2 regions of the Shewanella sp. SM29 genome follow, and region 1 is predicted to be linked to the other one. Evidence: predicted binding sites of a transcription regulator. Region 1 holds the regulator's gene; the other holds the start of a gene.
What was found. The regulator FliA, encoded in region 1, starts transcription of late flagellar genes. The targets are predictions, from matches to a motif close to CTAAAGNTNNNNNNNNNNNNGCCGATA.

Region 1 (13,719 bases):
GATTACTTACGATGCAGACGGATCAACAGCTCGGCTTCAGCTTTAGGTAATTCGCATTCCTTAATCAATTCGTCGACGCCAGCACCAAGCGCGACCATCTTCATGGCTCGAGTATAAAGTTTTGCCTGTGGATCCTGTTGAGTCGTCTCTTCAATTCGTTCAGACTGTTGCAATATGCGTTTCTCTAATTCAATAACACGACGGCCTACACCGATTGTGCCACTGCGTAATTCTTGCAATTCGCGTTTAAAAGACTCTCGCTGCCGATCGCCCTCTTTAACTAACACAGTCAATGCCTCAACTTTGCTTCTTAATTTACTCAATTGCTTTTGTAAAAAGAGTACTAACCCTAAGCATGCGATGACATAGACTAACGCTGCGATCAAAAATTCATCGCCCATCAAAGATCCTTATACTCACTCAAAACCATAGATTAGGAGTTGGCTTACAATTAAGTTATCTATTCCAAAGTGCTCACTTAACGTCACCAATATAATTGGCCATTGTTCAAGCTATGATAAAAAGACTTCGTCTATCCATAAATCGTAAATACTCAACATCATCGATTTATTCGCAAATAAACAAAATGGCTGAATGAATTCTAATCATTCAGCCTTATCACACTCATTGATTAGATCTGAGTCAACTCAGCCCATTCTTCATCGGACAATAATTTGTCGAGATCAACTAAGATAAGTAATTCATTGTCGCGATTGCTCACGCCTTGAATAAACTTAGCACTCTCTTCCGTTCCAACATTTGGCGCATTGTCAATTTCAGAGCGGCGCAAATAAACCACTTCTGCAACACTATCAACTAAGATACCAATGACCTGCTTTTCAGCTTCGATGATAACGATTCGGGTTGAATCATCAACTTCAGCAGACTGCAATCCAAAACGTGAGCGGGTATCAATTACAGTGACAACATTACCACGCAAGTTAATGATGCCTAGAACATAATAGGGGGCACCAGGTACGGGGGCAATTTCAGTATAACGCAGCACTTCCTGCACTTGCATTACGTTTATACCGTAAGTTTCATGGTCCAACTTAAAGGTAACCCATTGTAATACTGCATCATCTTTACTTGCAGCGACTGCTGCTACATTTCTTGTATCTTTCATGTTTACCTCAACCAATTGAGTCCTGACAACCTAAACCCGCATTAAGCATTTCAACTAAGGCTTGTACGTGCAAAATGCCACACATCTGTTCTTTCACTACACCCGCTAACCAAGGGCGTTTACCCGCTTGACTACGCCAGTTGACTTGCGATTTATTAATTTTTACCGCATTGACCAAGGACTCACAAGTCAATCCCCAGTTACTGCCTTCTAATAATACAAGATATTGATAATTTACCGATTGCGCCAGTTTATCTGTGTATTTTTCTGGCATAACCCACGCACAAGTGTCGACAATGTTCAATTGTTCCTCCCTATGCGTCTGTACACCAAGAAACCATGCGGGTCGACCAAAGATGTGGTTTATCCGCTCAACTTTTACTATTCCACCTAAACTCACCAAAGGCACAGCCAATGTCAGCCCTGCTACTTTAAAGAATAGTACCTGAAACTCATCATCGAGCACTTCTTGCAAATCTTTTGTCACACTAGGAGGCGTAATGCCGACTTGTGTTTCTGGCACAACCACTGGCTCAACGATTTCATCAACAACGGTTTCATTAACAACAGGCTGAGCTTGTGGTACTTCCACCACAACAGGTTGAACATCAATAGGTGGCGCTATCTCTACTGAAGGTGGTATCGGTTCTAACCTTGCAGTCTTTAGTACTGGCGCGAGTAATTTCTCTAACGCTTGCTTATTCACTTGAGCTACAACCTGGCTTACCGGAGCAACAAACTCATGTTGTCTTGGCGCCGCTTTTGGCTGCAACTGCGCAATAGGCGTTATGGCCTTCTCTACATTCTGCGGTGCGGCAGTGCGACCATTTTCAGCCAAAATTGCCGCATCGAGCAATGCTGCCTCCGTTTGATTAACGGCAACATTTTGATTTGAGTCTGCTTTTACAATGCTTTGAGGGGAAACAATCTGGTTTGGACTGTCGTCTTCCTGCAGCAATAATGCGAAAAAATCAAAAACAGTTTCATCAACCGATTTTGACATGGCCAAACTCCCCAACTAATAAGAAATCTAATAATCTTTCATAGGCTTTAACGCCGCGGCAACCACTCGCATAATGCGATGCTGGTAAATGTGCCAAACTGGCATCTCTAAACTTAGTGTCTACTGGAATAACGTCTTTCCACAAAGTATCACTGTATTCGGCACCAAGAACTTGCAAAGCCGCAGGTGATGCTTTGGTGCGTTTATCGTACATGGTTGGCACAACAGTGTAACTGTAGCGCGTCTTCTTAGATCGCCCCATTAACTCCATCGTTTTAATCATCCGCTCTAGCCCTTTAATGGCAAGAAACTCCGTCTGCACAGGAATAATGATATGCTGACTTGCCGCAAGCGCATTGACCATTAATACCCCGAGTACGGGTGGGCAATCAACGATAGCAACATCATAATCATCAGCAACCAGTGCTAATAAATTACGTAGTACTAATCCCATTCCTTCTTGATGACCTAAGGCTCTGTCTAAGGTAGCCAATGCCATAGTTGCAGGCAATAAATCCAAACCATCGACTAAGGTTGGCACTACATGGGATAAAACGAGTTCCTTAGAAAGGTTTTTATGGGCAAGAAAAACATCAAACAACGAGCCTGGAACCTCTTCAGAATCAATACCTAAGTAATAACCTAACGAAGCATGTGGATCGGTATCTATCATAAGAACACGCTTACCACGCTTAGCTAAAGTTCCCGCTAAACTCGCTACCGTCGTGGTTTTACCTACGCCACCTTTTTGATTCGCTATGGTCCAGACTTTCAAGAAGTGACCCCTATCTATACTGGTTAATACGCTAATGAACTAGAAAATTGTGAGTTCACAAATTCTAAAAATTACTGCTCTTTTCTGGTCGTGACTCGAATGCCGCCATTGGGCAAACTAATCACTTTGACACCATCGGCATTCTCAGATATCACCACGGGCAGCATCTCTGCATTTTGGGTTGCAATTGTCTGAGAAACAGCTTTAACCTCTTTTTCTGGCGCTTGAAGCTGTTTAGGAATAGAGGATTCCAGATTAGTTTTTTCCTTCGCCGTATCTATTTCAGTATCTGGTTCGCCCAGCAAAGGCGGAATGCTATTTTGTACCGGCTCAGGACCAATCGCTACAGCCTTCTGCTCACCAGGAGCCGCTAATTGCAACATTGCTTTAGTCTGATCGGGATGAGACGCTAACCAAGTTGCAATGGCTTCAGCCTGTTCGTCAGGTACCATTAACAGCACCTGAGTCGATTCCAAACGTTTTACATCCGCCTGCAGTAAACTATTCTTACGCTTGTAATCTAGGCTTAAGGCACCAAGAACCAAAATGGCTATGCCCATCAACAAGATGATGAGCACACTATTTGTGCTCATCGGATATTGATTTTTAGACACGAACAGACTCTTTTAAAATACATTCGGCCATGTTGTCTAAGGCTATCGACTGGGTGGCAATCCCGGCACTCGCAACGGCTTGTGGCATACCATAAACCACACAACTGGCTTCATCTTGCGCCCAAATGGTAGCGCCTACAGCTTTCAACATACGTGCGCCTTCTCTGCCATCCGCCCCCATGCCAGTTAATACAACAGCAAGCACATCACCACTAAAGGCTTTAGAAGCAGAAGCAAAGGTGATATCCACACAGGGCTTATAATTCATATCAGCACTGCCTGCGATAACTTTTAATCGGCCACTTGCTCCAGTACGTTCAACCATCATTTGCATACCACCCGGCGCTAAATATGCACAACCAGGTTTAAGAAGATCGCCATTAGCGGCCTCTTTTACATCAATCTTACATAAGCCATTTAAACGACTCGCAAATGCAGGGGTAAAGGCAGCAGGCATATGCTGGATTAATAAAATAGGATGCGGATAGTTTGCCGGAAACTGCGTGAGTATTTTTTGCAGCGCAACCGGACCACCAGTAGATGTACCGATCAGCAATAATTTATACTGTTTACCACTTGCACGAATCGTCGTTGCCGTTGAGGTTCTAGCAGGAGCTGCGACAGGCGTATGAGCCGATATACTGGTTGAACCTAAAACGCTACCTGTTGGACGCACGCTAGTTGTTGGCACAACCACAGGACGTGCAATCGGACGAAACATTCTGCGTCGTCCCAATGCCTTAACTCTTTGTTGCAACAATAAAATGGCATCATCTTTGTTGGTCGCAATATCTTCAAAACGTTTAGGTAGAAAATCTAATGCACCAGCATCTAAAGCGTCTAACGTTGCTTTAGCGCCATCATGGGTTAAAGAAGAAAACATCAAGATCGGAGTCGGACACTTAGCCATGATTTCACGAACAGCAGTAATACCATCCATGACAGGCATCTCAATATCCATAGTGATAACTTGGGGATTAAGCTCAGCAGCCAACTTCACCGCTTCGGCCCCATTTGAGGCCGTCGCGATCACTTCCAGTTCAGGATCTTGATTGACTATTTCACTAACACGTCGTCTGAAAAAACTTGAGTCATCAACGACTAATACTTTAATGGCCATTCCATTCCTTAGCTTGGAAACTAATTCTTACTTTTCGCATAATGCTTTAGCAATCCAGGAACATCTAAGATCAGTGCAATACCACCATCCGATGTAATTGTCGCACCAGCCATCCCAGGTGTGCCATGTAACATAGCGCCAAGAGGTTTAATAACGACCTCTTCTTGTCCTATTAAGGCATCCACTACAAAACCAATTTGCATCATGCCTAATTGCACGATAACCACATGACCATGCTTTTTATCGCCATGTTTAAAAGTCGTTTTGTTTCTATGTAGCCAGTGTTCCAAATAGAACAAAGGTACGGCCTTATTACGTACTATGACAGTCAGTTGCCCATCAACTATATTGGTTTTTGTAAGATCGAGATGGAAAATCTCATTCACGCTAGATAGAGGTAATGCAAACACTTGTTTAGCGACATCGACCATTAAGGTAGGCATAATCGCCAGTGTTAACGGTACTTTAATCTCAAGTATCGTTCCCTTACCTTTCATGGAATCAATATGTACAGTGCCATTCAGCTGGGTGATACGAGTTTTTACCACGTCCATCCCAACACCACGGCCTGAAATATCTGAAATCTCAACTTTAGTTGAAAAACCTGGTGCAAAAATCAAATTATAGGCTTCGCTGTCTGTCATCCGCGAAGCAGAATCTTCATCGAGCACACCACGATTTATGGCGATTTTTTTGAGTTTTTCAGGATCCATGCCTGCGCCATCGTCTTCGATTTTCAGCAGTATATGGTCGCCTTCCTGACTTGCTGATAAGGTAATAGTTCCCGTTCTTGGCTTACCACTAGCTTCACGCTCGTTTGGCATCTCGATACCATGGTCCACAGAGTTACGCACTAAGTGGACGAGCGGATCGGCAAGCGCTTCAACGAGGTTTTTATCTAAGTCAGTTTCTTCACCGACCATGATCAAATCAATTTCTTTGTTTAGTGTACGAGCAAGATCACGTACCACCCGAGGGAAACGACCAAACACTTTCTTGATCGGTTGCATACGGGTTTTCATCACAGCGCCTTGCAAATCGGCAGTAACGAGATCTAAGTTCGCGAGAGCTTTCGACATCTCCTCATCATCACGGCTGATGCCTAAGCTCACCAATCGATTACGCACTAACACTAACTCACCCACCATATTCATGATCTGGTCGAGTCGTGCAGTATCTACACGTACCGTTGTTTCACCCTGAGGCACATTCGCAGAGCTAGCCTTAGCAGGTGCTTTATCGACAACCGCAATTTCCACCTTAGGTTTTGCAGCAACGACTGGGGCAGGAGCTGGTACTGCGGCTTTTACTGGCGCAGGAGCATGTGGTGCAGCAGTAGGTGCTACAGTCGAAACAGGGGGCGTAGGCGCTTTTACTTCAGCTTTCGCAGGTGCTCCGCCTTTCCCATGGAGTTCATCGAGTAATCGCTCAAACTCATCATCGGTAATTTCATCAGCATCTACAATCGGTTGAGGCGCAGGTGTTGCCACAACCTTAGGCTTAACAGGCACTTCAGCCTCAGCTTTAAATTTACCTGAGCCATGAAGTTCATCCAGTAACGCCTCGAACTCATCATCAGTGATGTCATCACCTGATGTTGAAGGTGTTTTAATTGGTGCAGCAGGCTTGACAGTAACAGGCTCAGATACAAATGTGGTAGCAGCGACCGCAGGTCCCTTTCCTGAACCATGAAGCGCATCCAATAAAGCTTCAAATTCAGCATCATTGATATCATCGATACTTGAAGACGTATTTTCAATGGAAGATGAGTTATCACTTATGTCAGCAGGGATTTCTTGAAGGGTAGGAGTATCAATAATGACTTCAACAACAGGTTCTGGCTCTACAACCTTGGCAGAAGCGACTTCAGATGGCAAAGGCGCACCTGAACTGAGCATTTTAAGTCTCGCTAACAAACCTGAATCGGCGGGATCTTGTTGCTCGCCCTGCTGGGTTTGCGCAAACATGGTATTAATTGCATCAACAGCCTGCAAAATAATATCCATCAACTCTGCGTTAACGCTACGCTTGCCTGTGCGCAATAAATCGAAGGTATTCTCAGCCTCATGACAAACATCCACCATGGGAGTTAAGCTAAGAAAGCCAGCACCACCTTTAACGGTATGAAAACCTCGGAAAATGGCGTTCAGCAAGTTAGTATCATCAGGATTATTTTCAAGCGCAACGAGTTGCTCTTGCAGAAGCTCTAAAATTTCACCGGCTTCGATTAAAAAGTCCTGGAGTATCTCTTCATCTACATCAAAGGCCATCAAATTGACTCCCAGTTAGAAACCCAGACTCGATAGAAGATCATCCACTTCGTCTTGACCCGTTACCACATCTTGACGAAGCTCGGCATTCATTATCGGGCCTTCTGCTTCAATATTATTTTTCTGAGCAATCTGACTTTCAATCATAGGTTGCTCACCAAATACCGTCAGCATAGAAACCAGATTACTTTCTACTTCCATTACTAGATCAATAACACGACGTATTATTTGTCCTGTTAAGTCTTGAAAATCTTGCGCCATCAAAATTTGATTAAGCAATTCACGTAATCGAGTCGAGTCATTTGCACTACGAGACATAAGGTCTTGTACATCGCGACAAAGGCCCTTAAATTCAGTCAGCGCTATCTCGCGTCGCATTAATCTGTCCCAAGATGGCATGACATTTTGAATATTTACGGTCACGGCATTGGCCAAAGGTAAACATTCTTCAACCGCATCCATGGTTTTATTTGCAGCTTGTTCGGTCATGTCAATAACGTAATTTAAACGTTGCTTGGCATCGGGGATCTCTGTATTGGCTAATTCAGCAAGACGATTATCAACTTGAAAATCCATCAGCGCACTATGAAGTTGCCGAGTTAATTTACCTACTTCTTCGAATAATTCTCGTTGCAGTGGAGCAGCAAGCTCCCGAAATAAATCATCAGCCTGACTTTGCTCACCTGCACTTAATAATTCAACTAAATGCTGAGCTTGCTCGAGCGTGATGAGCCCTGATGTTTGTGACTTCATAGCTCATCCTTGCTCAAGCGAGTCGTTCGAATATTTTATCTAACTTCTCTTTCAGCGTTGCAGCGGTAAAAGGCTTAACCACATAACCATTCACTCCCGCTTGAGCGGCAGCAATAATCTGTTCACGTTTTGCTTCAGCAGTTACCATTAATACGGGTAAATGCTTTAGCGAATCATCAGCGCGAATTGCTTTTAACAGATCGATTCCTTGCATACCAGGCATATTCCAATCTGTAACAACAAAATCAAAATCCCCCTTTTGCAACATCGGCAGGGCTGTTGAGCCATCGTCTGCTTCTTGGGTGTTATTAAACCCCAAGTCTCGCAACAAGTTCTTGATGATACGCCTCATTGTCGAAAAATCGTCAACAATGAGAATCTTCATATTCTTGTCCAAGGTTTCCTCCGGTGAGCTGACATTCTGTGCTCGATTAATAATTATACTTATGTCCAGTGCTTGAGTTTAGCTTTCAATCGCAACATTGCCTGACTTAATATCTGGCTAACCCGCGATTCACTGACTTCAAGAATGGCGCCAATCTCTTTTAAATTCAATGCTTCATCGTAGTACAGGGATAACACTAATGCATCTCTTTCAGGCAATAATTTAATTGCCTCAACCAGAGCAGAATGAAATTGGTTCTCAGCTAATGCTTCAAATGAATCATCATCGGACCGATCACTCACTGTAAGTATATCCTGAGATACGCCTAAATCTTCTATCCCTATGATTTTTCCGACAGAAACATCGTTAAGAATATGATGGTACTCATCGAGCGTCATATCAAGTTTTTCTGCAATTTCTGTGTCGCGTGCATCACGACCCAGTTCTTGCTCTAACTCATCAATAGCGTGTGCAACCTTACGATTGTTACGATGAACGGAACGAGGGACCCAGTCGCCACGACGAATTTCATCTAACATGGCTCCACGTATGCGTATGCCGGCGAAGGTTTCAAATTTCGCACCCTTGCCACCATCAAACTTGGATGATGCTTCTAGTAACCCCATCATCCCAGCTTGGAGTAAATCATCTAACTGCACAGATGCAGGTAGTCTGGCGAGTAAATGATGCGCAATTCTTTTAACCAACGGAGCATACTGTTCAACGATCGACGATTTATTGTCTAAACAAGTATACGCAGCGGCTTTATTCACTCGTTTTTTCCTCTTGAAAATCTGGTCGTTGTACTAAACGCTCAACGAAAAACTCCAAATGCCCACCAGGTTGCTGCGGCACAGGCCAGCTCAAAATTTTATTTGCCAATCCTTGATACGCAATCGCCGCTGGTGATTTAGGATAAGCTTCAACCACCAATTTTTGTTTACGAACTGATTTACGTAAGTTTTCGTCAAATGGAATCGTGGCGACTAATTCAAGTGCAACATCTAAAAATCTGTCGGTCACTTTACTGAGTTTAGCAAATAATTCCATACCTTCGCGTAAACTACGCACCATATTGGCAACTATTTTAAAACGGAACACGCCATGCTCACGGCTGAGAATTTTAATCAGGGCGTAGGCATCGGTAATCGAAGTGGGTTCATCACAAACAACGACTAGCACATCCTGCGAAGCACGTGAGAAACTGAGCACCATATCTGAGATCCCAGCCGCTGTATCTACGACTAGAATATCAAACTGAGTCCGCATCTCACTAAATGCACGGATTAATCCAGCATGTTGCGCCGGGCTTAATTCCACCATCCCCTGTGTTCCTGAGGTGGCTGGTACTATGCCTATCCCCTTTGGACCACGAACGATAATATCGTCAAGCTCTGCATCACCAGAGAGAACATGAGAGAGGTTACGCTCGGCACGAATACCCAGCATGACGTCGACGTTTGCTAAGCCAAGGTCAGCGTCAAGTACCAAGACACGCTTGCCTTTTTCGGCTAATGCCACAGCAGTATTAATAGAAACGCTGGTTTTACCCACGCCTCCTTTGCCACCAGTGACCGCGATTACTTTCACTTTTTCGTTATAGGGTTGATTCATCATACGTAAACCACTTGCTTGATCCAGGGTCATAAATCTACTCAAATGCACAGGCCATATTATCTGACCACGCTGTGTCTTGTAATGATTGTTGTTCTGTACTATCTAACGCTGCGAGTGCCTGCTGGGCTAAATCTAGGGTATCCGCAACTTTCATATCTTCAGGAACTCTTTGTCCGTCAGTAATATAACTTAATGGTAATCCGTTTTGGATCAACACACTTAATGCCCCTGCTAACGACACAGATTCATCGAGTTTTGTGAGAACGACACCAGATAGGGGAATGCGTTTAAAATGATTGACTGCATCTTGCAGCACACGGCGCTGCCCTGTCGCAGACAGTACCAGATAACTGCGGATAGGTATCCTGCTATTTGCAGTTAAATTATCAAGTTGCTGGTAAAGGCGCATATCTCGCTGTCCCATGCCAGCCGTATCTATCAATACTAGCTTGCGATTCCTAAACTGATAGAGAATTTGCTCTAATTCATTTAGATCATGAGCTTGCTTTACTGGGCAGCCCATTATTTTGCCATAAGTTGCTAATTGCTCATAGGCTCCGATGCGATAATGATCTGTGGTAATTAAAGCAACATGTTCAGCACCATGATGTGCCGCAAAACGGGCAGCAAGTTTAGCTAATGACGTTGTTTTACCAACGCCAGTAGGGCCAACTAATGCAACCACCCCGCCCTGTTTCACAATGTCATCACCCTGATTGTCAAGCATATTAGCAAGACTTTGTGGTAATGCTCTGACTAATTCAGCCGGCGTATAATGCTGACTCAGCGCGGCTAATTTATTCGCAACCGCAGGGGAGAATTCAGCCTCAAGTAATTTGGCTTCGAGCATAGCACCGACAGGATCGATGCGTTTTTTATGTTCCGTCATCAAGGAGGATACTTGATGTGTCAGTAAATTACGCAGTGATGCTAATTCATCACGCATAGCCTCAATATCAGCACTTTGTTTCTGTGATGTTTGTGGCTTTTTATCAAACGAGGAAGGCGCTTCACGACGTTCTGGTTTCACAGCAGTAGGGGCTTGTAAGCCCTTAGCCCATGCAGGTAACTCGGCATCAACTTGCTGATGTGACATTTGTTGATTCAAACGGCTTTGCTGCTTCTCAAGTAAGGCTTGTAATGAGTCTGCAGGTGCGGCTGGCTTAGCGCGAGTTTCTACACGAACTGGCTGTTTAGCACCCAGGGACACGAGATCGTCGCTCACGTCCATAAAGGTCGGTGCTGGCGCAGTGGCTGCAGTTTTCGCTTTAGGTTCGTCATAGTCAACGGCAGCGACAATTTCGATGCCACCGTTCACTTTTTTATTTGACATAATGACGGCATCTGAGCCGAGTGTTTCTTTCACTTGGGCCAGTGCGGCGCGCATGTCTTTGGCAAAAAATCGTTTAATCTTCACTTATGCGTCCTCTACTGGCCAACTGCAGATACGATACGTATTTGCTTCTCATCAGGTATTTCTTGATATGAAATGACTCTGAGATTAGGAATAGTATGTTTAACAAAGCGTGACAGCGTCGCGCGTAACATACCTGACGTCAACAATATGGCGGGTTGTCCGACCATTTCTTGCTTTTGAGCCGCATCGGCAAGGGACTGCTGCATGCGTTCTGCAAGACCGGGTTCAATATTTGGACCATCACCACCGGTTGCTTGCATTGACTGATGCAACATCTGTTCCAACTCTGGCGCCAAAGTAATGACGGGGATTTCGAGCTCTGGGCCTGAAATTTCCTGAACTATCATACGCTTCAAAGCGATACGCACAGCGGCAGTCAAGACTTCAGTGTCATTACTCTTAGTGCCATATTCTAACAAAGTTTGCACTATAGTACGCAAGTCTCTAACTGAAACCCCTTCATTTAATAGGTTCTGCATCACTTTTACGACATGTCCTAGTGGCATGATATCTGGAATAAAGCCATCAACCAGCTTAGGTGAGTGTTTCGCAAGCATATCCATCAGTTGTTGCACTTCTTCGTAACCTAACAACTTAGCGGCATTATTTGTGAGTAATTGACTAATATGAGTTGCAACAACAGTGGCGGCATCGACGACGGTATAACCTAATGTTTGTGCGTGCTCACGTAACTCAGGGGCGATCCATACAGCTTCCAGACCAAAGGCGGGATCGCGCGTTTCGATACCATCAAGTTTGCCATAGACTTGGCCAGGGTTGATCGCCAATTCGCAATCATGACGAATATCTGCCTCTCCGACGACGACGCCCATTAATGAAATGCGATACGCATTAGGCGATAAATCTAAGTTATCGCGAATATGCACCGCAGGCACTAAGAAGCCTAATTCCTGAGACAACTTTTTACGTACGCCTTTAATGCGGCTTAGTAACTCGCCACCTTGGCCCTTGTCTACCAGAGGGATCAAACGATATCCGACCTCAAGACCAATAGTATCAACATGATGTACATCGTCCCAACCCAGCTCTTTAGGCTCTTTATCTTGTCTTTCTATTGGACCCGATTTAACTTGTTCTAGCGCTTTAAGGCGTAGGTTTTCATTTCGTTTATAAACAAAATAAGCTGCACCAGCAGTCATAAAGGCAAAGCTTAAAAACGCCATGTGCGGCATACCAGGAACAATACCCATTACAAACAGGACTCCGGCGGCGATACCCAATGACTTATGACTGTCAAACATCTGACTCATCATCATTTGGCCCATATCACCCGACTCGTTTTGACGAGTCACCATCAAGGCCGCGGCGATTGACAATAATAGACCAGGGATCTGCGCCACTAAACCATCACCGATAGTCAGTAAGGTATAAATTTCAACCGCTTCAGAGAAACTTAAGCCATGCTGCACAATCCCTATGATGAAACCACCTACGATGTTGATCACTAAGATCATGATACCGGCAATCGCATCCCCTTTAACGAATTTGGACGCACCGTCCATCGCACCATAGAAATCGGCTTCACGGGTCACTTCGGCACGGCGTATTCTCGCTTGGTCTTGATTTAAGGTTCCAGCATTTAAGTCAGCATCGATTGCCATTTGCTTACCAGGCATAGCATCCAAGGTAAAGCGGGCGCTAACTTCTGCGATACGACCTGCACCTTTAGTAACTACCGCAAAGTTGATGATAATCAAAATGATAAAGACCACTAGACCAACGGCATAGTTACCACCGATCACCACAGAACCGAAGGCTTCAATCACCTTACCCGCTGCATCACCGCCATTATGACCCTCAAGTAAAACCACACGAGTAGAGGCAACGTTGAGCGCAAGACGTAATAACGTCGCCACCAGTAACACAGTTGGGAAGGCAGCAAAATCTAAGGGTCTATCAGTATAAATAGCCACCAGTAATACGATGAGAGCTAACGCAATGTTGAATGAAAAGAGTATGTCTAATAGAAATGGAGGGATAGGTAAAACAATCATGGCCAATGCAGCAAGCACAACCACCGGCGTGCCAATGCCTTTAAAAGTGCTGAGCCTAATTTGTTTTACTTGACCAAGAGTCGCTTTAACATCCATTCGCTATAACCTAAACTTTGACGTGTAATAGCATAAAGCAAAAAACGCGCCAACAAGATTAAAGCCATTAATGAAGGAAAAATATGCACTGTGACTGATTGATATACATAAAATTAACCATAAAAAACAAATGAACTCGACATCATCAGCTTTACCAATGACTACCATCTGAGACTAGTGGTTCAATATTTCAATTCATCTGGTATAGGTTGATTGAGTGGGACAGGAATAGGTTTACGACCGCGTCCTTTTTGATATTGGCGCAGCTGGAATACATAAGCCAAAATCTGTGCGACAGCAGTAAACAAACCTTCAGGGATCTGCTGGTCTAACTTAGTCGTATGATAAATAGCCCTTGCAAGTGGTGGGGCCGAGACAATCGCAATATTGTGCGCGCGGGCAATCTCACGTATTTTAAAAGCCACATCATCAACACCTTTCGCTATCACAAAGGGAGCCGCAGAGCGCTGCACATCGTATTTAATCGCAACAGCAAAATGCTCAGGGTTAACGACAATCACATCGGCA
Region 2 (19,285 bases), on a different contig from region 1:
TGAACGTGCTGAAGCGGTTGCGACCGATGCCGCTATGGATGATGTTATCTTAGCGTCTGACGTTGTTATGGTTGCCCGTGGTGACTTAGGTGTTGAAATTGGTGATGCTGCACTCGTTGCAGTACAAAAGAAGTTAATCGCCCGTTCACGCCAACTGAATAAAGTCGTCATCACTGCCACTCAGATGATGGAATCGATGATTTCAAGCCCAATGCCAACCCGCGCCGAAGTAATGGACGTGGCGAACGCTGTGCTTGATGGTACCGATGCTGTGATGTTATCTGCTGAAACTGCTGCCGGTGACTTCCCAGAAGAAACCGTTAAGGCAATGGCAAACGTGTGTGTTGGCGCTGAATCTCACCCAAGTGTGATTGTGTCTAAGCATAGATTAGATGTACGTTTCACTTCAGTTGAAGAAACCATTGCACTATCAACTATGTATGCGGCTAACCACCTTGAAGGCGTTAAGGCGATTATCGCTCTGACTGAATCGGGTGCAACACCACAGTTGATGTCTCGTATCAGTTCTTCACTGCCAATCCTGAGTTTATCACGTCACGCAACAACCTTAGCCAAAATGGCCTTGTACCGCGGCGTGTTACCAATCTACTTCGATTCAACTATCCACCCAGCCGATGAGCTAGCGCAAAAAGCGTTAGAAGCATTAACAGCGGCTGGTTATTTGAATAGCGGTGATATGGTATTAATGACCAAAGGCGATGCAATGGAAACCATCGGCGGCACTAACACCTGTAAAGTGTTGATCGTAGCTTAAGCTTCTTCTAACAACTCAAGCTCGTTAGAAAAAAGCCAATAAAAAACCACCTCATGAAGGTGGTTTTTTTATATTGACTGTTATCTGTAAGTGCAGATTTCTGTTGGTGAAAATTTATTGGTCTCTCATTGCAGAGCTAAATCCAAGCGGCGTAGCCATCGAACTTAACACCGCTTAGACCAAACTGCACTAACATTAAACGCTAACATCAAACACTAACAATCACTATAACGCTTCGAAATCATTCACATTAATTGCCGCTAAGCGCAGCTTATCAGCATGCTGTAACTTTTGATCTTCGTCGGCAGTAATAACGCCAGTCTCGAGTGCTTTTGCAAACAAAACTATATTCGGCACTTTTGCAGGCAAATCACCGGCACGCTGCGCTTTCTTCAGTTTTTTATAGATATCTTTACAGGCATATTGCGCGATAAATGCTTGCTCAACTTCAGCAATACCGCCCTTATCCCCTTCAAATTCAGGGCATAAGAAAGTAATACGTTCACGAGCAGGGCCAGGCTTCAACATGCCGCTAACTAAATCGGTCGCCATTTTGTCGCTCGGTGCAGTGAAGTGATTACCCAGCGGGAAAATTAAGCCACGCAGTAACCAGGCCACAGGACGGCTCGGGAAGTTACGAATCGTGTCTTCCAACGCTTTAGCCGCCAAGTGCAAACGATTGGCCATTACATAACGTACCGCAGGCAAATCGTCCTGTTGACGGCCATTATCTTCAAATAACTTCAAGGTCGCTGAGCCTAAATACAACTGGCTGAGCACATCACCCATACGTGCAGACAGCATTTCTTTGCGTTTTAAATCGCCGCCCATGATCAGCATTGATAAATCTGTCATTAAGGCTAATGCAGACGAAATACGCGACATATCTTTATAGTACTGCTTAGTTTCACCGCTCACTGGCGCACTGCCAAAACGGCTACCGCTTAACGCGCTAAACAACGCACTGAAAGCATTACGCGTGGCATAACCCATGTGACCCATTAATAGCGCATCAAAACGCTCTAAGGCTTCATGTTGGTTTTCCATCGCTGCGGCTTCCATTTCGGCAAGTACGTAAGGATGGCAGCGAGTCGCACCTTGACCAAAAATCATCAATGAGCGGGTTAGAATATTCGCGCCTTCCACAGTGATCGAAATTGGATTCGACATATAAGGGTGGCCTAAATAGTTTTTAGGTCCTAATTGAATGCCCTTACCCGATTGAATATCCATGGCATCGTTCATCACAGAACGGCCTAATTCAGTCATGTGGTACTTAGCTATCGCGGTCACGACCGAAGGTTTGACTTTAAGATCGATACCCGTGGTTGTTAAACGGCGTGCGGCTTCTAACTGATAAGTGTTGGCAATAATACGCGCCAGCGCTTCTTGCACCCCTTCAAACTGACCAATTGCCATTCCAAACTGGTGACGCACATAGCTGTAAGCCGTTGTCGTCTTAGTCGCCATGTGACCAGAAGCCGTTGCCAATGCTGGCAATGAAATACCGCGGCCCGCTGACAAACACTCAACCAGCATACGCCAGCCTTTACCAGCAAACTCAGGGCCACCGATAATCCAATCGAGCGGAATAAACACTTCTTTACCTTGAGTAGTACCGTTCATAAACGCCATACTCAGCGGATTATGACGACGACCAATAACCACACCAGGATGATCCGTTGGGATCAACGCACAGGTAATGCCTAAGTTTTTCTTATCGCCAAGCAGACCTTCAGGATCGCGCATTTGGAACGCTAAACCCAGAACTGTTGCTACAGGAGCCAGCGTGATATAACGCTTATCCCATGTAAGTTTAAGCCCAAGCATTTCTTCGCCGTTGAAAATATCACGACACACAATACCTACATCGGGGATAGCGCCGGCATCACTGCCCGCTTCTGGACCAGTTAATGCAAAACAAGGAATTTCATCGCCTTTAGCTAAAGCAGGTAACCAACGTTCTTTCTGCTCGCTCGTACCATAGTGGGTTAGCAACTCACCAGGGCCTAAAGAGTTCGGCACCATCACAGTCACAGCGGCACTGACGCTACGGCTGGCTAATTTGCTGACAATGGTCGAGTTTGCATAGGCAGAGAAAGCTTTACCACCAAATTTCTTCGGAATGATCAGTGCGAAGAAACCTTCTTTCTTAAAGTATTCCCACAGCTCTGGCGGTAAATCCTTGCGGTTATGCACTATGTCGAAATCATCGATCATCGTCAGTGCTGTCATTACTTGATTATCAATAAAGTCTTTTTCTTCTGCAGTTAGCGTGGGTTTGCCATAGCTATGCAAGGTATTCCAGTTAGGATTTCCGCGAAATAACTCCCCTTCCCACCATACATCACCCGCTTCCATCGCTTCACGCTCGGTATCGGAAAGTGGCGGCAAGACCTTCTTGAAAAAACTAAAAACTGGGCGGGTAATAAACTGCATCCGGATATTTTTCACCGCAAACAACACGACAATGGCTATCAGGGCAAGAATTATAATCGTCAACATTATCAAGACCTTTTAATTAAGAAGAAACGGGGACTGATACGCCAGCCGCCATGTAGGGGATCACTTTACGGATCACGGCTTCGATGTCGTTATGCTCACCAAACTCAGCAGCAGCAATGTCATTTAGGGCATCAGCGGACGCCATAGTGAACACGATAGTGCCTAAGGTAAAGTGTAAGCGCCAAAACATTTCAGCGGGTGGAATATGTGGTGCACTGGCCGAAACGGCTTTAACAAAAGCATCGAGATGCTGGCCGTAATGGGTAGTAATAAACCAACGTAAATGCCCTTGGCTTTCGATATAGCCACGGCCTAAAAGCTGCAGGAAGATCGTGGTGCCTTCGGTACGTAGCGCGTTTAAATCCAATAAAGGATCGACCAAAGAAGACAGGATCTCTTCGAGTGTTGCTTGTGCTGGAGCGGCATTTAAACGATGAATTTGGCTTGAAGCGGCAGGCATAAACACGTCTAAATAGCGGGCTAACACTGCACGGATCAGCTCTTTTTTAGAACCAAAGTGATAATTGACCGATGCTAAATTCACCTCAGCTTTGCTGGTAATGAGTCGCAAGGAGGTCTCAGAAAAGCCCCGTTCGGCGAACAGTTTTTCTGCGGCATCAAGTATTCTAGTTTTTGTATCGGATCGACTTGCCATTCCGTGACCTTGAATTAATTTAAAACACTCGTTTAAATTAAACATTGGCACCACGGATGTCAAACTAAAATTGGACAAATTCACCGCTTTCTAGTCTGTGATACAAGCGGTATGTCGTACATGTCCGAATAAGTGTTAAAAACAAGTCAATTAACCCTTGTGCAATAACCCTGTGGTTTAGGTAAACTGTGTAACACAAAAACAACAAGGACAACTAGACATGGTTATTTCATTGAATCGTCGCAGTAAGATCGCGCTCACAGTGGCACTCTCGCTGGGATTAACGGCCTGTAATGATGCTCAAAGTAAAACAGACAAGACAGATACAGCAGAAGCAGCTGTCATCAATACCGCCCCAGATAAAGCACAAGCCATTGCTTTTATTAATGATGCTGAAGCCAAGATGGCCGAATTATCGATTGAATCTAATCGCGCCGAGTGGATTTACAGCAACTTTATTACTGATGATACCGCGGCCCTGTCTGCCGCAGTCGGCGAAAAGGTCAGTGCCGCGTCGGTAAAATTTGCAACCGAGGCGGCTAAGTATGCCAATGTCCAACTCGATCCCGTAAATGCCCGCAAGCTCAATATCCTGCGCAGTGCGTTAGTGTTACCCGCGCCGCTCGATCCTGCGAAGAATACCGAGCTGGCGCAAATTAGTTCAGAATTAAATGGCTTGTACGGCAAAGGAAAATACTGCTTTGCCGACGGCAAGTGTATGACTCAGCCTGAGCTATCGAGCTTAATGGCCGAATCACGTGATCCCGTAAAATTACTGGAAGCGTGGAAAGGCTGGCGTGAAATAGCTAAACCCATGCGTCCCTTGTTTCAACGCGAAGTTGAACTGGCCAATGAAGGCGCAAAGGATCTCGGTTATGCCAACCTGTCGGAACTATGGCGCAGTCAATACGATATGAAGCCCGATGACTTTTCACAGGAACTCGACCGTCTTTGGGGCCAAGTTAAGCCACTTTATGAGTCCTTGCACTGCTACGTACGGGGAGAATTGAATAAAGAGTACGGCGATACCGTCGCACCGACCACTGGACCCATCCCGGCACACTTACTTGGCAACATGTGGGCCCAGCAATGGGGTAATGTGTATGATCTCGTCGCCCCTGACAATGCCGATCCGGGTTACGATGTCACTGAGTTACTCGCAAAGAAAGGCTATGACGAGCATAAAATGGTGAAACAAGCCGAAGGCTTCTTCACATCATTAGGGTTCGCACCATTGCCAGAAAGTTTTTGGGCGCGTTCTCTATTCGTACAACCAAAGGACCGTGATGTGGTTTGTCACGCTTCGGCATGGGATCTCGATAACCTCGACGATATTCGCATTAAAATGTGTATCCAAAAAACTGCCGAAGATTTTAGCGTTATCCACCACGAACTTGGGCATAACTTCTATCAACGCGCTTATAAGCAACAACCCTTCCTGTTTAAAAACAGCGCTAACGATGGTTTCCATGAAGCAATTGGTGACACGATTGCACTGTCGATCACGCCAAGCTATTTAAAGCAAATCGGCTTATTAGAAGAAGTACCTGATGCATCTAAGGATATCGGCCTCTTACTAAAACAAGCCTTAGACAAAATTGCTTTCTTGCCCTTTGGCCTGATGATAGATCAGTGGCGCTGGAAAGTGTTTAGTGGCGAAATCACGCCCGCCCAATATAACCAAGCTTGGTGGGATCTGAGGGAAAAATACCAAGGCGTAAAAGCACCGACTGAACGTAGTGAAGCAGATTTTGATCCGGGTGCTAAATACCATGTACCAGGCAATGTACCCTACACCCGTTACTTCCTAGCGCATATTTTGCAATTCCAATTCCATCAAGCGCTGTGTGAAACTGCAGGCGATAAAGGTCCGGTACACAGATGCAGTATTTATGGCAATCAAGCCGCGGGAGAGAAACTCAATAAGATGCTCGAGTTAGGCTTAAGTAAACCTTGGCCAGAAGCATTGAAAGAAGTCACCGGCAAAGAAACCATGGATGCAAAAGCTGTGCTCGATTACTTCGCCCCACTTAAAACATGGTTAGATGAGCAAAATACCACCGCAAACCGCCAGTGTGGTTGGTAAGGGTTCATAAAATCATCACCCAATAACATAAAACAAAATGCCCAATAAAATTGGGCATTTTTATTCAATCCTTATCTGTTTAATCTAACGCCATCCCATACCTTTACGATTGGCTTCACGGTTTTCAAGCTTGAGCTGTTCTGACTTAGTTAACATCACATAAAGTGCCCCAGCACCGCCCAGCTCGGTTTTCGCCGAATGATAGGCAAGCACCATGTCGAGTTGTGATAACCAATAGCATACAGCTGATTTGAGCAATCCCGCAAAGGGTTGACTCTGATAGCCTTTACCGTGGATCAACATGACACAGCGTTCACCATGTGCCTGCGCTGCCAGTAAATAGTTAAGGACGGCATCACGAGCTTGGTTTAACCGATAAGCATGCACATCAAGCTCCATCTTGATGCTGTATTGCCCCATTCGGAGTCGTTTAAAAACGCCGCCTTGTACCCCCTCACGCTTAAAGCTCACAATGTCATCTGGCGCTTGCTGTGGAAACGCTTTTAAATCCAGTGGCATACACGCTAGGAAGGCTTCCCGTTGTAAAGCATCGCGTCTGTGTATTTGCTCAGCCGTCAACGCTTTCGGTGCTAAATTTACCACTGGCATATCGCCTTTTAGTGGCACGACTCCAGCCATTTCCTCAAAAAACAGTGCTGATTCATCATCCAGCATGGCAAGCTCCTTTACTTCACACTCTTGTACAGAAACACACTTTGTAAACATTCAAGGCTTTAGTTCAGCGGGCGCCTCCATTATAGTGACGCCATGATTGCCAGATTAGAATAAAGTAATGAAATTTTTGCCGCTAGTCCTGATGTGCTTATTGTCACTGCCAAGCTTAGCCAATCCAGCTAAAACTCATACAAAATCCACTGATGATCAATTGATCAATGCTAATTACCCTTTGTTTATTAGCGCTTTTAATCAATTGTCTCCTGAGGTGACCCGTGAGATTTACGCTGATGACGCTAGCTACTTATCTGAGAGTCAAAGTAAAGAAATTTACTATGGACGAGACAATATTGTCGCCATTTACAAAAAGTTTTTCGATAAAATCCGCGCCAAAAAAGCCACTATTGACGTGGATTTCCGCATTACTAAACGCAAAATTATCGGTAATGGTGCCATAGATACTGGCTATTATTTGGTTCGATTTTACCCAGCACAAGAAACCGGCGAACCTGTGAGTGAATTTGCGGGCAAATTTGCTATTGGTACAGAAAAAGTCTCATCCACCCAATGGAAAGTGAGCTTAGATACTAATAACCGCGCAGAACCTAGCTATTATCTGAATGCGAAACCAGTGCCTAACTTGTATTATGGTCGCCAATTTCCGCCTTTACCTGCGGGTAAAAAATTACCCTAATGTTAATGCCGATTACGTTTAAATGGGCTGTCTAACATCTAACGCATTTAGATAGAAATCTAATAAATTTAAACAAATACAATTAAATTAAAGATTTAGCCAATATGACTACAACTAAACAAGCCTGCCCCTGTGGCAGTGGGATAAGCTATCAAGATTGCTGTGGTCCACTGCATACGCATGTAGACTCTGGGCAAGTGATTGCCCGTACACCTGAACAACTTATGCGCTCACGCTACTGCGCATTTGTATTGAAAAATTTTGATTACATTTTAAAAACACATCATCCAAACTATCTAAATGGCCTTACTCTCACGAGCCTCAATGCTGGTCCTCACCCACATTGGTTAGGATTAGATGTACAGAGCAGCACTGAAACACCAATCCACAATGCTCAAGCGGCGATAGCTGAACAACGACATGGCACTGTTACTTTTAAAGCTTGGTATAAGCTCGATGGTGAAATTGATGCTATCTATGAGCGATCCGAATTTATCTACCAAGCAAGTCGCTGGTATTACAGCCAAGGCCAGCAAATGACGGCTAAATTACCCGGTAGAAATGATCTCTGTATTTGCCATAGTGGCAAAAAATTCAAACAATGCTGCTTAAAATCTTAATAGGTATACAGTGCTAAACTGCACTGGAGAATGACGGTGAAGGTTTATAGTGCTGATTGAACAAGCACAGAGATGAATAATAAAGGCAACCTAGATTACAAACCTAGGTTGCCTTTTTTTTTATCGTGAGCAGCACATTTGAAATAATTGTGACTTAGTGGATTATGTGTAACTTTAATGGGTTATGACCGAAGCGCTTTTAGCCGACAAGATAAATTGTGCAAACTCAGGCTCCCGTAATGCAGGGCTATAGAGATAACCCTGTGCCTGATGGCAAAAACTTTTCGCTAAAAATGCTTCTTGCTCAAGGGTTTCAACCCCTTCTGCCGTCAGAGATATATTCAATGCATTCGCCATAGCAATAATGGCTGACACAATTTCGCGACTTTCGCGGCTGACGGTAAGATCTGAAATAAACGAACGATCAATCTTAAGTTTACTTATCGGAAACTGCTTCAAATAACGCATAGAGCAGTAACCCGTCCCAAAATCGTCAATCGCGAGCCCTACGCCTAATTCTGCTAATTCTTGGCATAACAAGGTCGCGTGGCGAATATCACCCATCAATTCAGTCTCAGTGATCTCTAAGATTAAAGTCTTAGGTTTCAAACGATAACGCGTCAACAACTGCCACACTTGCTCAAATAAATTACCACTGAAGAACTGGCGGGCCGACACATTCACATGCATTGTCATATCTGCATTATGATGCTGCCATAGGTTCAACTGTCGACAAGCGGCCTCTAAAACCCAACTGCCGATGGAATTAATCATCCCCGACTGCTCAGCAATATCAATAAAGGAGGCTGGAAATAACACGCCTCTTTTAGGGTGGTGCCAACGGATTAAGGCTTCGGCGCCAATATAGGTATTATGCTCAAGATCCCTCAGTGGCTGATAATAAAGCTCAAACTGACGGCCACGGATCGCACTGTGTAAATCACGTTCTATCTGCGCATCCTCTTTAAATGCGCTCAATAACGTGCTGTTAAATACTTGGATTGCAGTGCCTTTTTTCTTTTTAGCATACTGCACTGCAATATCGGCACAGGTTAATGGGGCAAACAAACTCGCCACAGAGGCAATATCAACCACAGCTAAAGCAGGCTTTGGTTCGACTTGCTCGCGGCCGATTAAAATAGGCATAGCAAGATGTTGATACAGGCGAGTACTAAAATAATCGAGATCGTAAACCGCATTATCATCGGTCAACAGCACGGCAAATTCATCGCTGCCGACGCGGGCAATTTCGGTGGCCTTATTAATCTCAGAAAAATGTTTCAAACGGCGGGCAATTTCTATCAACAAGCTATCGCCATTTTCATGACCATAGGTATCGTTAAAACGCTTAAATCCCACTAAATCAACTAATAACAACAGTCCCTTCGTGGTACGTTCAAGGACTCGATTAAAATGAGTACGGTTATGTAGTCCCGTTAATCCACAACGCCAAGCAAGCCGTTCAAGCTCTGACTTATAGTTATGCTCGTCGGTATTTTCTTCACACGAGACCAAGGCATAATGATTGCCGCGATCGGTAATGAACTGACTCAGCACGTATGTCAGCCAATAATGACTGCCATCGGCACGACTAAACTGCACTTCGCCTTTGGCAATTTCGCCCCTAAAGATTTGCGCTAGGGTTTGCTCGGCTAATTGGGCATGCTGCTTGAAAAAAGCCAACTCACGAATATTCGCGCCGATAATCTGCTCACGGGGCATGCCGGTGATTTCACTGTGCGCCTGATTCACATACTCGACTTTTTCAGTATGCAGATTAATTAACATACTGATTTGTCGCGATTGTTCAGTGGCACAGCGAAATAAACTCAAGCTTTCTTCTTTATCGTAGCTGTGTTTTGTCGCTAAGGTCAGGGCTAATTGGTCAGCCATCTGGCACGCGAGGTGAATTTCACTGTCATGCCAGTGGGGAGTCAATTGTGCCCGCTCGATGCAGAGCACACCTTCGAGATGACCATTGATGCGAATGGCGATGTCGAGACTCGAGTTGATTTGCCGCGGGATAAAATAGCACTCAGCCAATTCACTTAAACGTGGATCGGTCAGGGCATTGCCTGCATCGATATGGCGCAGAGTTTTGAGCTCGTGTACATACCGGGGACAATCTTGTAATAACTTAGGTCTATGAATGTCTTGCAACATCATAGAACCAAATTGTGCGACGAGTGATTGGGTTTGTTGATCAGATGAAAAAGTCCACACTGATACCAAAGAAACCGCTAAATTCTGGCACAACAACTCTGTGGTTAATTCTGCTGTCTTTGTGAAATCGCCCTGCTGTTTTGCAGTTGACTGTACCAAAGACTCCAATAAATGCTGATGCTGACGTCGCTTCACGCTGGTTCCCTACAAAACTTCGTGTTGGGCTAAAGGTCTTTGCTGTTAGCAAACTTACCTTGAAATTTAGAATTAAGCTGATTGAATTATTCTTATTTGGAGGCAGATTACACTAACTGTTGTAAGCACAGCAACATGTGGCACAATTTATTACAATTTGGTTAACAATAGCAGCATTTTTAGGCAATTGGCGCGATTTCCGTGATATCCATAACCAACTAAAAACTAAAGTGCTGCTCTAAAAATTACAGGCCGTTTTCCAATTGAAAAATCATTTTTTCCGCGCTGACATTGAAAGTCAGCAGTAAGTCGACGCCTTCAGTCTTAGTCACAAATTCAGTTTGCACTTCAGCAAATCGAGTTTGAGCGCGTGTTGCCATGCTTTCGGCATCCGCTTGAGCGCTATCGCCAACAAAATTTAACGTCAATAACGTATCGTGTTCATCAATAACGGCGCCGATATCGACAAAGCTGCCGCAATCGGTGCAAGTGTCATTCACTGTCGGGCTCTGTGCTTCTATTATGCCTTTCATCTGTATTCCTTAATGTATAGAGCGACTGATTAACGGCATCACTAAAATATGCTCGGTAAATTTTAACTCGATAGGTTAATACGAATTATAGGTAATTAAGCTTCAAGATAACTGGCTTTAGCTCACGCTTATTTATAGAAATGGATCAGATTGACCCGATGGGTATTGAAGATCACTTGCGGGAAGACTGCCTTAGGCTGAGGCGAGCAAAGGCACAAGATTACGTTGGATTGCCAATTGATCAGCAAAGTGCATGATCTCGACTTTGGGTGCGGTTAATTGGCCCCTTTGTCTCAGCTGAGTGACATGGTCACAGTTACTTAACGCTTCTGCCATTGCGACTGGCTCGCCGCCACGGATGACTAAGGCTTCCGGTCGCAATGCTTGTTGTAATTGAAACGCACGTGGACCTTGAGACATAAAAATACTGCTGTTATCAACCACAGGCTCAGCAGACGATAAATCCGCCATTAAACTTTGCTGCGGTGGCAATTCGAACTGACGTTGTAATTTTTGCGCCATATCAAGTTCATTTTGCCATTGGAATTGTGCCATATCCCGAGCGTCAACCGACAGTAACGACAGCAACAGGGCGAATTCACCCCGTCTGTCGTTTTCTATCGCCGCGTTTAAGCGGGTGCCAATTTGGGCTTCGTTGACTAAAGGAACATCAATTTGCATAAAAAAACATCGTCAAAACAATTCGTTGTTAGTTAATCGACCATTTGATACATAACTTTAGGAATATTTTTAAATTGGGTATTTACATGGAAAAGGTTTCTGACTACTATGGCGGCCGCAATTGAGGAGGGGTTCCCGAGTGGCCAAAGGGATCAGACTGTAAATCTGACGGCTCAGCCTTCGAAGGTTCGAATCCTTCTCCCTCCACCATTTGCACTGCAAGTTTTATCGTGTTGTTCGAAAATGATGTAGAGTTTTACAAAAGCGTTAAAGGTATTCGTGGAGGGGTTCCCGAGTGGCCAAAGGGATCAGACTGTAAATCTGACGGCTCAGCCTTCGAAGGTTCGAATCCTTCTCCCTCCACCATCTTTATCTCTAACGCAGATAATCATTTTCAAAGACTAAACATGGCCAATGTTTAGTTTTGTCTTGATAAACAAGTCCGTTATTGATGATGTTTTGAAAGACAATTTTAAAAGTTAGTTGTAAAGCTAAAATGAAAGTTTGTGGAGGGGTTCCCGAGTGGCCAAAGGGATCAGACTGTAAATCTGACGGCTCAGCCTTCGAAGGTTCGAATCCTTCTCCCTCCACCATTTCTTTCACTCTCGCATATCCTTCTTGTTCCACTTCCGCTTAGTCTGTTCCAACTTAATCTGACTGTTCCAGCTTAAATCTGATTAAATTCTTAGTATTTCTATGTTAAGTAAACCTCTTGGTTAACGACATTTGTTTTTGATTTCAATTACGTCGTGCTCTACTTTAAGCGAATGACTTCAAGCTCATCCAATAAAACCGCTTTGCCCGTCCCTGTGATATGCTCTGAAAATGATCTCTTTCGATGTGACTACTATGATTTCTAACACGATTCAACCACCAGTGGATTCTCACAGCGCTCACAGACTCTGCCCAACATGGGAAGCCCACGCGATAGGCAAGATTGAAGCGGATTTTCAGCGCAGCGCCGATACCCACTTGATTAAGCTTGAATTACCTATGCTCGATGGCATAGATATTTATCTTAAAGATGAAAGTACCCACCCGACAGGGAGTTTGAAGCATCGCCTCGCCCGCTCACTCTTCCTCTATGCCCTGTGTAACGGCTGGATTAAGCAAGGCACGCCAATTATCGAATCCTCATCGGGCAGTACGGCGATTTCTGAAGCCTACTTTGCCCGCTTACTCGGTTTACCTTTTATTGCCGTAATGCCCAAAAGCACAGCTAAAAAGAAGATTGAGCAGATCACTTTCTATGGCGGTCAATGTCATTTTGTCGATCATTCCAGTGAGATTTACGCAGAATCGGCGCGCCTTGCCACAGAGCTTGGCGGCCATTATATGGATCAATTCACCTACGCCGAGCGTGCAACCGACTGGCGCGGTAATAACAATATCGCTAACTCGATTTTCAATCAGATGGAGCGCGAGCCACACACTATCCCGCGGTGGATAGTGATGAGCCCAGGCACTGGCGGCACATCGGCGACCATAGGCCGCTACATTCGCTATCAGAGGTTGGCAACACAACTTTGCGTGGTCGACCCGCAAAACTCCGTTTTTTTTGATTTCTATCAGAGCGGCGATGCCAGCTTAACCTGTTGCAATGGCAGTAAGATTGAAGGCATAGGTCGACCGAGAGTCGAGCCATCGTTTATTCCTGGAGTTGTCGATACTATGCTGCAAATTCCCGACGCCGCATCAGTGGCGACGATTCATTGGTTAGAACAATTGATTGGCCGTAAAACCGGCGCATCCACAGGAACCAACCTGTACGGCGCATTGCAACTTGCAGTACAAATGCAAGCGCGTGGAGAGCAAGGCTCAATAGTGACCCTCATTTGTGACTCAGGTGAGCGTTACCTTGATACTTATTACGATACAGATTGGATTACAGCTAACATCGGCGATATTGCGCCCTATCAGCGCCAACTTGCAGCATTTAATCATTTCGGCCAGTTAAGTGAGCTTGATTAAGCAACTGTATTAAGTCGTTAGGTTTAGAATCCACAAAACATCCACCATAAAAAACGCCCCACAACTGTGAGGCGTTTTTTATGCTTTGCAGATTAGCATTAATCAATATTCAAATACTTATGGGTCTGGATCGATAAGCGCCAATTACGGGCGATACACACTTTCATCGCCAGTTCTGTCGCTCTAGGCTTTTGACTAATCGGCTGCAGGCAAATCGTTTTCGCTGAAATATCGATGTCTTGCAGTAACTCATCAAGTTCATCGATGTGATTTTCAGTGGCGATAGGATGCTTAATCTCATTGGCACGGTTCAGCGCCTGTGCTAATACCTGATAGCCCCCTTTCATGTTCACCTTGGGTGATACTGTCACCCAAGTGTCATCAGCACAGTTGATTTCGAAGGTGCCACTGGTTTCGATTTGAGTCGCAAAGCCTTGACTGTGCAAGGTCTCGGTTAATTCGCGTAAATCGTACATACAAGGCTCACCGCCGGTGATCACGATATGCCGCGCAGTAAAACCTTTAGCGTGAAAGGCAGCGATAAGACTTTGCGCCGAATGATCAGCCCAGCGACCAATGGTGCCGTCTACGGTAATCACTTGCTCTGGCGACACCTTATTGGCTTCAAGCACATCCCATGTCTGTTTCGTATCGCACCAAGCACATCCCACGGGACAACCTTGTAGGCGGACAAATATGGCGGGCACTCCGGTAAAGACACCTTCACCTTGAATGGTTTCAAATACTTCGTTGACAGGGTAATTCATACTGACGTTCCACTTTTCTGGGGCGGCATTTATAGTGGATTTTAGCTTGAGCTGCAAGTCTTTGCGCCGAGAAAGCCTATTTCGGCCCTATAGTCAGAGTTTGCAAGCCCTATGGCCTGAGTTACACTAACGCCCTATTTATACCTGTTCTACGGTGAAGTGAAATCCTTTATGTCAACGAGCTTAGTGTCAAAAACAGTCGCGTCCAAAGCAGTGGTAGTATTCAGTGGCGGACAAGACTCAACAACTTGCCTTATTCAAGCCCTAACCCAGTACGATGAAGTACATGGGATCACTTTTGACTACGGTCAACGCCACCGCGAAGAAATTGAAGTTGCCAAATCCTTAGCAAAACGCTTGAAGATCACCAGTCATAAAGTCATGGATGTCACCTTACTCAATGAGTTAGCTATTTCAGCCCTCACCCGTGATGCGATACCCGTTTCACACGAGTTGATGGAAAATGGCTTACCCAATACCTTCGTGCCCGGCCGTAATATTTTATTTTTAACGCTTGCAGGTATTTATGCCTATCAATTAGGGGCGCAGGCGATTATCACAGGCGTGTGTGAAACCGATTTTTCAGGCTACCCTGATTGTCGTAACGATTTTGTCAAAGCGATGGAATCCGCCTTAGTTCAAGGCATGGATAAGCAACTAAAAATCATCACGCCTTTAATGTGGCTCAATAAGGCACAAACCTGGGCACTGGCGGATAAATATCGGCAACTTGATCTGGTTCGCCACCATACTCTCACCTGCTATAACGGCGTGATTGGCGATGGCTGTGGTGATTGCCCTGCCTGTCATCTTCGCAAACGTGGATTAGATGACTATCTACAGAATAAAGCAGCGATCATGGCTGAGCTTGACGCCAGCGAGCCTAAAGCATGACACGCAGTCCCTATTGGGTCGCGCTGATGGTGAGTCTGATCTGTGCGGGTTTGTATGCAGCAGGCTTAGCAAGCCCCACTGTCGATAACCTACTCGCCTATCGCCGCAGTGCAATTAGTGAGGGTGAATGGTGGCGATTAATCACAGGAAATTTACTGCACACGAATCAATGGCATCTATTGATGAACCTTGCAGGGCTGTGGGTGGTGCTATTTTTGCACCATTTTCATTATCATCTCAAAGGCTTAAGTGCACTATTTTTCGTGTTATGTTTACTTGAAGGTATAGGCTTGTATTTAGGCTATCCGCAATTGCTCGGTTATGTCGGCTTAAGCGGTATGTTGCATGGCTTGTTCGCCTACGGCGCAGTGCAGGATATTGTCCGTAAGCTGCGCTCAGGCTATCTGCTGCTCGTTGGCGTTATCATCAAGGTCGGTTACGAACAGCTTTATGGTGCCAGCAGTGATGTCACCGCCATGATAGGTGCGCGCGTAGCAACTGAGGCGCATTTGGTCGGCTTAATCTGCGGGTTGATTTGCGCTTTAGCGGTGTTTATCAAGCTAAAAATGAGCCCATCAAAAGTCCCAGCTTAACCCAAGTCAAGATATTAAAAAGCCGTCGCAGCATGATTGCTGGACGGCTTTTTTTAATGCAGAGCGCAAGAATAAATCTAGGCTTTGATTAACAGGTCCCGCAGGTGCTTGACTTCATCACGCATTGCCGCCGCTTGTTCAAACTCTAAGTTGCGCGCATGTGCATGCATCTTCTTCTCAAGCTGATCGATTTGATGGCTCAACTCTGCCGCATCGGCTTTATGGTAATGGGACTTAGGCTCAGCCACTTTGCCATACACAGCTTTACTGTCGCGGCCATCATCCACATCCATCACATCGGTGATCCGTTTAACGACGCCCTTAGGCGTGATACCGTGTTTTAAGTTGTGCGCCCGCTGACGTTCACGACGTCGGTCAGTTTCACCTATCGCTTTCTCCATCGAATTGGTGATGCGATCGGCATAGAGAATCACTTTACCATTGACGTTACGCGCCGCGCGGCCAATTGTTTGGATGAGCGAGCGTTCAGAGCGCAAGAAGCCCTCTTTATCGGCATCTAAAATACACACCAATGACACTTCAGGCATATCTAAGCCTTCGCGCAATAAGTTGATCCCAACCAACACATCAAACTTACCTAAACGCAGATCGCGGATGATCTCAACCCGTTCGACAGTGTCAATGTCCGAATGCAGATAACGCACTTTTACGCCATGTTCGTCGAGGTATTCGGTCAAATCCTCTGACATGCGCTTGGTCAGCGTCGTCACTAACACCCGCTCGTTAACAGCGACGCGCTTAGCGATTTCAGACAATAAATCGTCCACTTGAGTCCCAACAGGACGCACTTCTAATTCAGGATCGAGTAATCCCGTTGGCCGCACGACCTGCTCAGCAATCTCGCCTTCGCTCTTTTCCAGCTCGTAGGCACTCGGTGTTGCCGACACATAGATAGTTTGCGGCATCAATTGCTCAAACTCTTCAAACTTGAGCGGCCGGTTATCCAAGGCGGACGGTAAGCGGAAACCATATTCCACAAGTGTGGTTTTACGGGAACGGTCACCTTTGTACATAGCGCCGATTTGCGGCACAGTCACATGGGATTCATCGATAATTAATAAGCCGTCGGCAGGCAAATAGTCGAGCAAGGTTGGTGGCCCTTCCCCCGGTGCGCGGCCAGACAAATAGCGCGAGTAGTTTTCGATGCCAGAGCAATAACCCAACTCCACCATCATTTCCACATCGTATTGCACCCGCTCATGGATACGCTGGGCTTCAATTAACTTGTTGTTATCGAGTAGATATTGCTTACGCTCACGCAGTTCTTCTTTAATAAACTCAGTGGCAGCAATGATTTTTTCCCGCGGCGTGACATAGTGAGTCTTAGGATAAACCGTCGTACGGGCGATACGTTTAATAATATGGCCCGTTAACGGGTCAAACTCACTTAAACGTTCAATCTCATCGTCGAACAACTCGACTCGAATGGCATTACGCTCAGAATCGGCGGGGAAAATATCAATCACTTCACCGCGCACACGATAAGTACCACGTTGTAGCTCAATATCATTGCGCTTGTACTGCAATTCACTGAGACGAATTAAGATGTCACGCTGCCCCATCACATCGCCTTGGCGTAGATGCAGCAACATTTTTAAATAGGAATCGGGATCGCCCAAGCCATAAATGGCCGACACCGAAGCAATCAGCACCACATCTTTACGCTCTAACAGCGCCTTAGTGGCGGATAAACGCATCTGCTCAATGTGAGCATTAACCGAAGCGTCCTTTTCGATAAAGGTATTTGACGCAGGTACATAGGCTTCGGGCTGGTAGTAATCGTAGTAAGAAACGAAATACTCGACCGCATTATGGGGAAAGAACTCTTTCATCTCGCCATAAAGCTGCGCCGCCAAGGTTTTATTAGGCGCCATGATAATCGTGGGCCGACCTAACTTTTGGATCACATTGGCAATCGTGAAGGTTTTACCTGAGCCCGTCACCCCGAGTAAGGTTTGGCTGGCCAGACCCGCTTCGAGTCCATCGACTAATTTGGCAATCGCTGTAGGTTGGTCGCCTGCGGGGGCGAATTGCGATTCAAGCTGAAAAACAGATTCTGACACGCGCACATATCCTTTTAGTGAGTCGCCCCATTCTAATCAAGTCACCGACTAAGCTCCACAGTTATCCTTCCTGTCGTCATATCAATACGATCTAAAACCGCAAGATGACAATTTAAAGAAAGAAACATGAAACTTTTAAACTAAGGCGTTTTCAGCGTTTTTTGCTCACAAAACACCCGCAAACTAAGCAAAAATGCCAATTTAATACACAAGAAATCAATTTCGTTCGATTACAAAATTGCAACCTTGTTTTCACCCTCAACAAAAACCACTTGCTTTTAGTATGCAGTTGATAATGCTTAAATTTATTTTTGAACCCCAAAATAGTGCATTTTAAGTCCGCCGCCCATACCCCAAGGCTTTGGCGGCCATTTTTCAGGACAACTCACAGGGTTATCCACAGATTTTGTTGATAAGTCGAAATAACCTAGAAACCACGCGGGATTGGAGGCTGTCATGTGTCTTAACAACCGTCTCTCGGCATTTAGTAATTTAATTACATTTGATAAATGTTGCTACTTGTATCAATTTCACTAACTGTAATTAACACGCGCTGTAGTAGCGCATCTGGTGCCACAACTTATAGTGAAGTGCATCACTTCATTTGAAAAACAGCTCACGCTAATTCGATAAAGCCTCAATTAACACCTCCATCAACAACAGCAAACTTGTTAAAACAGAAAAACGGACTTTAACGACGAAAAGATAACCCACGTTTTCTATCGGCATAAAGAACTGAGTAAATTCACATTACCCCACCTGAGATCCTTTTTTGAGTGGTTTGAGTCTTAAGTACTCGACCAAGTACCGAAAACGGTGTCGATTATTTAGCGAATGATTTCAATTTCATAGAATCACCGCTTAAAAACGATGGACTCAATTATGGCTATATTGCGAATTGTTAAGTGGTTTTTCACGAAAAATGTCGAATTCTGCACCACGATGCACATTAGATGAGCACTTAACAGCATAATTACACTTTTTTTAGTAACTCGAGTTGACTCATCCAACAGAGCGTTTTACTATGCGCTCCGTTCTCAACGAGTCGCTACGATTGTGTGAAACGATTCCCCTGTAGTTCAGTCGGTAGAACGGCGGACTGTTAATCCGTATGTCACTGGTTCAAGTCCAGTCAGGGGAGCCACTTTAAGCACATGATAAAAATGAGTTAGAACAAGCAGTAAGATAAGTTGTAAACAATTCCCCTGTAGTTCAGTCGGTAGAACGGCGGACTGTTAATCCGTATGTCACTGGTTCAAGTCCAGTCAGGGGAGCCAATTACATTATCAAGCTGAAGCATTAAAATGATTCCCCTGTAGTTCAGTCGGTAGAACGGCGGACTGTTAATCCGTATGTCACTGGTTCAAGTCCAGTCAGGGGAGCCAATTTAAGCA

Region 2: the regulator FliA is predicted to act here: its motif matches at 11,617-11,643, upstream of L5L77_RS08395 (VC2046/SO_2500 family protein).

What each region holds. Positions count from the first base shown of each region.
Region 1 covers NZ_JAKKRN010000005.1:112,701-126,419, reverse strand. The annotation lists gene L5L77_RS05235 (DUF2802 domain-containing protein) at 3-401, opposite strand; gene L5L77_RS05230 (chemotaxis protein CheW) at 632-1,126, opposite strand; gene L5L77_RS05225 (chemotaxis protein CheW) at 1,134-2,129, opposite strand; gene L5L77_RS05220 (ParA family protein) at 2,113-2,904, opposite strand; gene L5L77_RS05215 (membrane anchored protein in chemotaxis locus) at 2,976-3,497, opposite strand; gene L5L77_RS05210 (chemotaxis response regulator protein-glutamate methylesterase) at 3,511-4,638, opposite strand; gene L5L77_RS05205 (chemotaxis protein CheA) at 4,659-6,908, opposite strand; gene L5L77_RS05200 (protein phosphatase CheZ) at 6,924-7,661, opposite strand; gene cheY (chemotaxis response regulator CheY) at 7,675-8,058, opposite strand; gene L5L77_RS05190 (RNA polymerase sigma factor FliA) at 8,106-8,819, opposite strand; gene L5L77_RS05185 (MinD/ParA family protein) at 8,812-9,693, opposite strand; gene flhF (flagellar biosynthesis protein FlhF) at 9,698-11,080, opposite strand; gene flhA (flagellar biosynthesis protein FlhA) at 11,092-13,191, opposite strand; gene flhB (flagellar biosynthesis protein FlhB) at 13,374-13,719, opposite strand, start outside.
Region 2 covers NZ_JAKKRN010000009.1:89,954-109,238, reverse strand. The annotation lists gene pyk (pyruvate kinase) at 1-775, shown strand, start outside; gene L5L77_RS08435 (acyl-CoA dehydrogenase) at 1,001-3,280, opposite strand; gene L5L77_RS08430 (TetR/AcrR family transcriptional regulator) at 3,297-3,935, opposite strand; gene L5L77_RS08425 (M2 family metallopeptidase) at 4,156-6,021, shown strand; gene smrA (DNA endonuclease SmrA) at 6,106-6,696, opposite strand; gene L5L77_RS08415 (DUF4440 domain-containing protein) at 6,815-7,390, shown strand; gene L5L77_RS08410 (YchJ family protein) at 7,495-8,010, shown strand; gene L5L77_RS08405 (putative bifunctional diguanylate cyclase/phosphodiesterase) at 8,185-10,368, opposite strand; gene L5L77_RS08400 (DUF406 family protein) at 10,614-10,901, opposite strand; gene L5L77_RS08395 (VC2046/SO_2500 family protein) at 11,094-11,582, opposite strand; tRNA gene L5L77_RS08390 (tRNA-Tyr) at 11,708-11,792, shown strand; tRNA gene L5L77_RS08385 (tRNA-Tyr) at 11,864-11,948, shown strand; tRNA gene L5L77_RS08380 (tRNA-Tyr) at 12,091-12,175, shown strand; gene L5L77_RS08375 (PLP-dependent cysteine synthase family protein) at 12,408-13,553, shown strand; gene queE (7-carboxy-7-deazaguanine synthase QueE) at 13,652-14,320, opposite strand; gene queC (7-cyano-7-deazaguanine synthase QueC) at 14,492-15,214, shown strand; gene rrtA (rhombosortase) at 15,211-15,807, shown strand; gene uvrB (excinuclease ABC subunit UvrB) at 15,885-17,891, opposite strand; gene L5L77_RS08350 (hypothetical protein) at 18,197-18,349, opposite strand; tRNA gene L5L77_RS08345 (tRNA-Asn) at 18,960-19,035, shown strand; tRNA gene L5L77_RS08340 (tRNA-Asn) at 19,093-19,168, shown strand; tRNA gene L5L77_RS08335 (tRNA-Asn) at 19,201-19,276, shown strand.